DNA from 2 places in the Sporolactobacillus sp. Y61 genome. Region 1 is predicted to be linked to the other one. Evidence: predicted binding sites of a transcription regulator. Region 1 holds the regulator's gene; the other holds the start of a gene.
What was found. The regulator LexA, encoded in region 1, represses DNA repair genes until DNA is damaged. The targets are predictions, from matches to a motif close to CGAACATATGTTCG.
Positions count from the first base shown of each region.

Region 2: a site for LexA is predicted at 3,047-3,060, ahead of addB (helicase-exonuclease AddAB subunit AddB). Genes of this name have one in related genera too.

Region 1 covers NZ_CP159510.1:2,231,651-2,236,611, forward strand. Annotated here, with positions in the region: gene ABNN70_RS10535 (hypothetical protein) at 143-727, shown strand; gene ABNN70_RS10540 (AarF/UbiB family protein) at 728-2,407, opposite strand; gene ABNN70_RS10545 (hypothetical protein) at 2,450-2,770, opposite strand; gene lexA (transcriptional repressor LexA) at 2,918-3,532, opposite strand; gene ABNN70_RS10555 (LysM peptidoglycan-binding domain-containing protein) at 3,701-3,994, shown strand; gene ABNN70_RS10560 (YneF family protein) at 4,601-4,816, shown strand; gene ABNN70_RS10565 (Gfo/Idh/MocA family oxidoreductase) at 4,878-4,961, shown strand, end outside.
Region 2 covers NZ_CP159510.1:1,850,881-1,855,841, reverse strand. Annotated here, with positions in the region: gene addB (helicase-exonuclease AddAB subunit AddB) at 1-2,979, opposite strand, end outside; gene ABNN70_RS08800 (thiamine-binding protein) at 3,225-3,518, opposite strand; partial or broken gene ABNN70_RS08795 (peptidylprolyl isomerase) at 3,562-3,681, opposite strand; gene ABNN70_RS08790 (phosphatase PAP2 family protein) at 3,869-4,510, opposite strand; gene ABNN70_RS08785 (OsmC family protein) at 4,646-4,961, shown strand, end outside.

The DNA of each region.
Region 1 (4,961 bases):
TCCAGTGAACCTTATAAGTCTATTCTATGACTTCTGCCGAAAATTGCAATGTTTCCGCTTCTATAAACCTTAACGGTCTAAATTTGTTATGATAAGAAGGAGGGAAAGAGTGATATTTCATGTGGAAGGATGAATCTGTTTTATGAGCTTTGTTTCAATCATTGCATCAGATCAATGGGCTTCGGTAGTCAGTGACAACCACCTGGTGGATATGAATAAACAGGGGAAGATTGTGGTCAGACCGGGAAGTAAACCCAGTGCTCTGCGCATTTCCGACAGTCAGATTATTTGCTGTACAGGAAGTGCCTCTGCCTTACGTGAAATTAGAGAAAACTTTTTATTCCGTGATGAGGCATACAAGATCAGCCAGGATCAATGGGACTGGCTGACGACTCGTATTCGAAGGATACCCCATCAGGTGCAGGATGTACTGCTTGCTGTGGTAGATCACTCACAAAAGATGACTTGCCAGATGATTTCGAACCAGCCGGGAGATACCTGGCATCGTCTTTATCCGGAAGGAGAGAGACTGGCCGCTCTGTACATGGCTGGAAGGGGGGTGGATGAGTATCAGATCAGACAGATATCTGCTGAATGTTCACGACTGATCCGGAAATCAGGTAAGAATTCGGTAGAACAGGTCTCAAGTGCACAAAAAGCATTGAACAAATTTGCCGGAGATTTGGATCATACAATTGGTACACGAACCTTTTTACTTCATGTCTGATCAAAATCTCCCCGATCGAAAAATAGCCAGCAGGATGAGCAGGAACATAAAAGAACCTATGGCAAGAGCAATGTCAAGGACAGGTATATTTATGAGAAAAGGGTGTTTTCCAAACGTTTCACTGATCATAAGTCCTGTCAGGATGATACTGAATGCGAGGAGTATAATACTGAACGAGATACGATTGGCTACCCGGTCAAGTTTTGAAAGAAGCTGTTCGAGCTGCGGGAGTTCCATTTCCACATGTGTCTGGCCTCTGTTCAGGTGAGTCAGTGCTTTTTTCAGGAGCGCGGGCAGACGGGTACTGTTTTCTGCAGCTTCGAAGATTCTGTTCCAGAGCAGTTTGCCGACTCGCTCCGGATTCAGACGGTTAAGCATCAGTTTTCGACCATATGGTTCAGCAAATTCCAGAATACTGAACTGATTATCCAGTCTGGTGATGAGCCCTTCCAGAGTAATCAGGGCTTTACCGAGAAGAGAATAGTTTTTAGGAATCGAGATATGGTACCTTTTGGTTGTTTCAAAAATCTCCTGTATGACCTTTCCTATATGAATGTCCTTAAAGGGGAGGTCATAGTATTTATCTCTGAGCATTTCCAGATCTTCCTTAAACTGCCGCTCATCCAGATCGGCAGGCATGACCGACATATGGAAAATGGTACGGTAAAGAAGATTTGTATCGCCGTTCATCAGTCCAATAATCAGGTTGGCAAAATTCTGTTTCATTTCATCATTCAAAATGCCAACCTGCCCGAAATCAATATAGGCGATTTTATTTCCGGGAAAGAAAAAAAGGTTACCAGGATGCGGATCACCATGAAACGTACCAACGACCAGTGCCTGATCCAGAAATGACTGAACCAGTCTTTCAGCGATTTCTCTGCTGTTAAACTTATCGTTATGAAGATGAAGCAGTTCATTGAATCGAACACCGTGAATGTACTCGAGTGACAGGACCTTGCTGCTTGAGTACTTCCAAAATACTTTGGGAATGATGATATTTTCATTATCTGAAAAGTAACGGTTCAGTTTCTCCGTGTTTCGACCTTCTCTGAAATAATCCATCTCACTGCGGATAGCGGTTGAAAATTCTTCCACCAATGCGCTGATTTGAAAGTCTTTTGCCCATTGATAGTGCCTTTCCAGAAGAGCAGTAAGATCACGCAGGATATCGATGTCATTTACAATGATGTTTTCTATGTTTGGCCGTCTGATCTTTACGACGATTTCTTCACCGGATTTCAATGTCGCCCGATGAACCTGTGCTATTGAAGCAGCAGCCAGACAGTTGTCATCAAAAGAGGCAAAAATCTTCTCCGGAGGTAAACCAAATTCATCATGAATCACATGTCTAATCGAAGCAGGATCGATTGGAGTCACCCGATCCTGTAATTTTCGCAGTTCATTAGCTATATTTTCAGGTATAATATCCGAACGCAGACTAAGCAGTTGGCCGAGCTTGATGAATGTTGGCCCGAGTTCCTCAAACATCAGTCGAATTCTTCGCCCGACCGGCTTACGGTTGCTGCCGTTCCCTGAAAAATCTGATACCATCTGTTTTGGAAGCGACAGGAGATGGAGCAGACCCACATCCCGGACCATGTAGCCAAACCCATACTTAACCAGAATCGTAACAATCTCTCGATATCTTTTCATGTGGCGTATGCGTTTTCCAATCATGATCCTCACCTTGCTGAAGTTTATTGTTTGGGCGATTCCGTATCATCTGTCGAGCCTTTTTTTTTCAGATTCAGCAAGTTTTTTTTCCAGAATCTGTACACGTTCAGCCAGCTTCTGATACTCCTCTGAAGTAACAAACCCAAGATCAGCAATCGATTCACGAATATCCTTCTTCATGTCGCTTTGCCACTGATCCGTCTTAGTTTGACCTTTATCACTCAATTTTGATAAATAAGCTTTCGCTTCATCTGCTGCTGCACTGCCATTATGAGACAGATTGCCAAACAGCTGATCCGCTTTCTCTTTACTGGCCAGGGTCGCGCCGAGACCCGTGAGAAAAATCTTTTTTAATTGTTCATTCATTTTCTATCCCTCCATTCTTTATATCTCTATTGTACCCAACTTCGAAAAGTATGTACACGCTGTCATGATGCAGGATTTGACAAATACATATAAAGTGCCCGAAAGAAACCTGATGTCTGTTTCTTCCGGGCATCTTAGATTCCGCTGTTAATGTATATCACGGAAAACACCGATCACTTTACCTAAAATGACACAATTATTTAAAATAATGGGATCCATCGCAGGATTTTCCGGTTGCAGACGGATGTGGTCTTTTTCTTTAAAGAAACGCTTAACGGTTGCCTCATTATCCTCAGTCATCGCAACAACAATTTCTCCATTTTCAGCTGCTCTCTGTTTGCGGACAATGACTTTGTCTCCATCAAGAATACCTGCCTGAATCATACTCTCCCCGGTGACATTCAGTATAAAAACTTCATCATCCTCTACCATAGAACGCGGTACCGGGAAATATTCTTCAATGTTTTCAACAGCGGTGATCGGCATACCTGCAGTCACTTTTCCTATTACGGGTACAGGTACAGCTTTTTCTTTATATGTATCGTCATCCTGATCCAGAATTTCAATGGCACGGGGTTTTGTCGGATCCCGCCGGATCAGTCCTTTTTTTTCAAGTCGTGCGAGATGCCCGTGAACGGTTGAACTTGAAGCAAGTCCTACAGCATCGCATATTTCACGTACGGACGGTGGGTAACCCTTTGTTGCGACTTCATGTTTAATGAAGTCCAGAATAGCTTGCTGCCGATTAGAGAGTTTTATCATACTGCATACTGCCCCTTTTCCCTTTTTTCTACCATTTATTATAACATCCAAAAAATTTATATGCAAACATTCGTTCGAATGATTGACACGAACAAATGTGCTGATTACAATAAAGAAGAACAAATATTCCCGGGAACGTAAATTCGTATATACATGGAGGAATGTGAAATGAATACAAGAGAGCAACACAAAAAATCAGGTACTTCATATATCATTGTTTTTATTATCCTTTCGATAACCCTTTTTCTTTTAATGGCGAAGAACGTTGTTGCAGATAATGATTCATATAAAGCAATAACCGTCCATGAAGGTGAAACTTTATGGTCCATAGCGGGACAATACGGGCAGGAAACGCCTGGATTAACCAGAAATGGTTTCATTCAGTGGGTAGAGGATCATAACAGGATCACCCGAAATCACATTGAGCCGGACCAGGAATTGTTTATTCCTGTACATAAATAAAAATGTTTATGGCAGGATACCTGTGCTTTAAGATTCAGGCCTGGGATAAATGCCACCATGTAAACAGCAAAACCTGTTTTTTCGCAACCCCTAATTCACAGACAAGTATGAATAATCGGGTAAACCTTTAAAATGGCCACTCGTGAACCATCAGGGTGTCGTACCTTTTACGCTGGATGACTTGACTGACGTTCCGAAAAATCTAAAGAAGGCAATGAATCGATTGATGCGGCGGCATCTCCAATGTTTTAAAAGTAATAATTTTTTTCTCTGCCTGTTTGCATGGCAGTTTTTTTGTGGTATACTGTTATATAACAAAGGGTCATAAAAATCCATTGTAGTGATACAATATCAAACTCGTTTAATCGCGTGTATCGCAATTATGCGATGCCGATTAAAATATGTGAATTTCCTCTCGGTGAACTACCTTGCCTTTCACCGACCGGTTATTTTTCATCCTCCTTCAGAAGAAGGTAAGGTCCTGATATAATACAGGATCGGGCCTTCTCTTTTTTTACGCGGAATTTCACTGATGCAAGGTTGACCGCTTTTCCTGTGTTAGTGTAAACTGAGGTAGAATAGTTGGCACAAGGAGGAAACAGGCACATGCTCTGGTTATACATATTAGTGGGCGTACTCTGTCTTGCAGCAGGGGTCATTCTTGGCTTTCTGATTGCCCGTAAATATATGATGAACTACCTAAAAAAGAATCCGCCGATTAATGAACAGATGCTTCGCGTCATGATGACACAAATGGGACAGCACCCATCGCAAAAGAAACTCAATCAGATGATGAAAGCCATCAACAATCAGATGAAGTGAGGACGAAGAACCCATATCGGGTTCTTTTTCCTTTTATAAACGTATTTACAGGAGGGATTATGTGTTAAAAGTCGGAATTGTCGGTATCGGATCTATAGCCTCAAAAGCCTATTTGCCGGTTTTGTCCAAAAAAGAGGGTATAGAG
Region 2 (4,961 bases), 380 kb from region 1:
CTGTGAGTACGTAATCACCACATCAAGATAGGCAAGCATTTGCAGGGCAAGGCCGTAATAAACATCTGACAGATTTAAATCCTTTAATCCTGACTTGTAGTCAATGATTCTGAGCAGAATCCGGTCTCCGATGGTTGCCTTATCAATCCGATCAATCCGCCCGACAACCTCCATCCGGCAGCCTCCGGGCAGGTCAAATGTCAGTGCGGGAAGAGGCTTTCCCGGTCCAAACGGGAGTTCGAGGCCGACCGGAACAAACCCGCTTGACTGCGCGTGACGGCGCATGACCCGGGCTGCCCGGGCAACGACCTGCTCCAGTTTGTGCTGCAGGTAACCGTAGCGGCTGCTGCTTGTCAGAATCTGGTGCTGCAGATTCGGGGCGATCCGCGTCACGGTTTCAGAAGCCAGTTTATCGCAGTCTCCTTCTGACAGGTCATTCCAGGTCATGTGATGAGACATAATTTCTTCGATCATTTTTCTTACGGCCAGATGGAACAGCTGCCCGATATCCGGAGCATCGAGCTGAAAAACCTCACGCTCCCTGAGGCCCAGTCCGTAGGAGGCAAACTGGGAAAACGGGCAGGCGTTGAAGCGTTCCATCCTCGATACACTTGCCTGAATCGTCTCTCCGTAGAGTGCCCTGGCCGATGCCGGACTGAGAGAGGCTTCATTTCGCGAAAACAGACCCGAGAGACGCCTGCGTGCGGTATCTTTCCATTTTACCCGTGACGTATACCAGTTATATGTATCCCACCAGATATCGGACATGCCGTATCCCTTTTGCCATTCTCTGATTTGTGCGGCAAGATAACTTATCGTTTTCCCTGGTGCATTGATAAACTGCATCTGGTTCTCTTCGGAGAGCGCCCGCGGCTCCGATGGCGACAACCTCACTTTAAGTCCGGGGAAACGACGTTTGATCCTGCCGATCAGGGGAGAAGCCTTCATGGATTCTCCTGCTTCCGAGGCTAATGGATAAGACAGGAACAGCCTTTCCGTCGGGAGTGACAGAGCCCGGAAACACAGTTCATTTTCACCGGACATCTGTCCGTTATCACCCTCAGCAACATGCAATCCGCGTTCTTCCAGGAGTGTCCGGTCCTCGTCTGAAAACAGGCCGCGTTCGGAAGGTTTTGCCGGAAGGACGCCCTCATTGACGCCAAGCAGAAAAACGGCTTTGAGTTCAGTTGAGCGCATCCGGTCCAGACTGCCTGCCAGTACCTGATCCAGTGCAGGAGGTACGAGGGCGAATTCAAGCTGATCGAGACCGGTATCAATGATTTTCGTAAAAAGATCGAGCGACAGCGGTTCATCGCCTGCTCCTTCCACACACTGGTCCAGCATGTCGATGACGGCCTTCCAGACCTGCCCGTGTTCTTTTGCTTCTTCAAGCTGCCCCTTTTTTTCCGCATCTCTTGCCAGCCATTCCAGTTTATCCGGTATCATGAGATCGATCAGAAAATCGTAGATTGCCTTACATTTATCCCGGATATTTTTGGCTGATTTCAGTTCCTGCTCAAAACCCTGCAGAGGCCCGGCAATCAGAGCACGAAGGTGGTTAATCCGCTTCTGTGCCTCCCGCTCTTCTTTCGACATTTTCCCCGGCTCTTCTTTTAGCCCGCGATTCACTCTGTAATCCCACGGCTTCTTTTCCGTCCACTTTTTCCGGCCATATATGCCATAGGCAAGCACATAGTTTTCAAGTTCATCAATGGCCTCCCGTGCTTCAGAAAGGGGGATACCCGCGGGATGAATCAGGTCCGTTTTGGCACAGCGAAATACTGGCTCATAGCGCCAGTTCTGCTGCACTACCTCCAGGGCGGACCGGATCAGTTCGATCAGCGGATGATGGCGCATCGATTTCTTTTGATCGATAAAAATCGGAATCCCGTAATCTCCGAATATCGTTTCTATCAGATCGGCATATTGATCCAGATCCCGCACAAGAACCGTTATTTCCCGATATCTGATGGCGTGATCGCGTGTCAAAGCAATAATATCCCTTGCCGCCTGTTCAATTTCTTCCCTTTTATTAACGGCTTCAGTCAGAACAATACCATCAGTCTGATCACATGTCGCAAGCGGATACCGTCCAAATGACAGATTCAGATGCTTCAGGGCTCTTTTCTGCGTACGAACGACCCTGCTTTTAATGATCAGCGGTTCAGATGGAAGCTGCATTTCCTCTGCCCAGGCATGCAGCTGAATATAGAGCAGTGCAGGATGTCTGAACGGGGAGAACTCGTCGGGCGGCCTGTCATAGGCTTTATCCGCCCCGATGATAACGGTTGTCCGTTTTGCAGTCTCCATCAGTTCCTCTGTGACAAGCTGTTCTTCCGGTGTCATGGTCTGGAATCCGTCAACCCATACTTCCGCCTGTTTCAGAAAATCTGTTTTCTTCATTTTCCCTGCGGTTAACTGGAGATAATCATCGCTGTCGAGGTACTTTCCTTCAAGTTCTGCTTCAAAAGACTGATAGACCAGTGACAGATCGTGAAGCTTGTCCCCGAGCAGCCGGTCTCCATCATGCTCCTCATCGACTTCCTTTGCATGAGTGGAAAGACGTTCCGGAGTCAGACAATAACGTTTGAGCTCTGTCACCGTATCTTTAAGTACATCATAGAAGCCGTTCTGTTCCGATGCTTTACGGAATAAACGCAGCTCACCCCGGCTTTGCTCAACAATTCTGCGAAGCAGCATGGCGACACCTGTTCCATTCAGATGGATCCGTGTGATCCCTCCAGACTGCTGGAGGACGCGCAGTGCAAGCCGGGGAATACTGTAGACATTCAGCCGCGTCATGCCGCCTGTGCCGACAGCTCTGGCAAACTGATATTCCATACTGAAGGTCATGTGTTCCGGTACAAGATAAATCAGCGGCGGTCCGGATGGATTTTCCCGAAGCCGGCTGATGACTTCCTGCATACAGGCTGTCGTTTTCCCAGTGCCGGGGCGTCCCAGTATAAATCGTACCGACATCAGCATTCCCCCTCAAAAACTTTTATCCGATCACAACCAATCGAACTTTTTCTATTATAACATAAAGAGAACGTTTGTTCCCACCTATATTCTACATTTTACTCTGAAAACCTTCCTGAACCGGTTTCCTATCATCCTGAGTACCATAAAAAAAAGCGGTCAATATGAACCGCCTGAGTTGCTTCATTCATTTTGTAAACAGCTATATAGTTGTTGCTGACAGCCCTGCGACAGCCTTCTTTTTCTCAGGATTTCCGGTACTTTCCAACTTTTTCCTCAATCGATGTGCCCTGCGGCCGGAAATGAATTTTTACTTCAGCTGCAACTTCATCGGCGCCTGCCTCAACCGTTGCATAAATTGTTTTTTTTACGACTTCAAGCAGGTCGTCCAGTTCCCCTTCCATGACCGTCTCCAGGGCGTCAACTTCATATTTCACCCCTGATTTCTGAATTTCCTCAATCGCTTTGTCGACCAGGCCATATGTCTCTTTTTCTTTTGAAAAAGGAAGAATCTGCAAACCAACATTACTTTTCGGCATGGTACATGCCCCTTTCTTTTTTAGTCTTCCTGATCCCGGACTGTCAATTGATCATGATATCACCGTTTTTCATTGCTCGAACCGTATCCAGTCCCTCTGTGACCTGTCCGAAGACAGGATGAACTCCGTCGAGATGCGGCTGCGGCGTATGGACGATAAAGAAGTGAAGGACGGGCCGTAAACATGCCCAGGCGGGGGATACCTGCCCGCAGGAGCCCGATGGGTTCAACAAACAATCATTGGGGGATGGGCCTAGGCTAAAAACGAGGACGTCCTGTTGCAATGCCTGCACGGGCACGATCTGTGCGCCCGAAAATCCCGGCTGATTGAAGTTTCACTTTATTTTCATCTTAACGGCATCCGCGCCTGGAATCAATAAAAATGACAATCAGTGCAGTTATTCCGACAAATACGCCGCCCATGCAGTAACCGGCAAGAATATCTGTAAAAAAATGGACACGAAGGAACGGCCGGCTGAAACCGATCAGAACGATCATCGCCAGACAAAGCGCGATCCAGAGTCTGCGCATGGACCTGTGACGGATCAGCGGAGCAATCAGAATTATAAGGAGTCCATAGACTGTGGCAGCGTTCATGGCATGGCCGCTGGGAAAACTGTAACCTGTCTCATGGACCAGGTGGGGAAAATCAGGGCGATCCCGCATCACCCAATGTTTCAGAAGTGAATTCATTCCCCGTTCAGCCCAGAAAGCCAGCGGCAGCAGAACCAGCGCCACAAATCTCTTTTTATAAATAAGAAAAAGAGAAGTCAGAATAATAATGATGATTAACAGCCGGCTCGCCCCAAAATCCGTTATTTTAGAGAAGAAAAAAATAGGGGTGTCTGTCCTGAACGGATCAAGTGCCTGGATCAGGCGATTGTCCAGAGAACGGACCTCCGGGACCCGCACAAGCAGAACGAAGATCAGAAACAGCAGTGCACTGACAAGCACCAGCCACAGCCAGCGGACGGCAACATTTTTTTGATTCATCATGAACCTCCTCCACTGATGTCTGTACAAAACTGCACGTCAGGTTTTGCCTGTTCAGACATCGAATCCCCGTTTTTGCAGCGACAACGGACAATCCTTTATAATGAAAGAAAGCGAATTAAAGAAGGCGATATTTTGACTGATTTTACCTTCCATGCCGGCGGATGCTGGCGTGGTTCCTGGGACGGCAGCGGCCGGATCAAAGCCGGCAATCTGGAAAATGTGATTTCCGTCGATCCGTCGATGGGGGGAGCCGGTACAGGAACAAATCCTGATGAACTGCTGCTCAGTGCACTTTCTTCCTGCTATATGATCACGCTTGGCATTAGACTGCATAAGGAAAACATCGTTTATGACCATATTTCTATTCAGTCGGAAGGTTCAGTAACCAAAAAAGGGGGACTTCATTTTGAAAGTGTGACACACCGGCCGATCATCTGTCTTTCCGGAC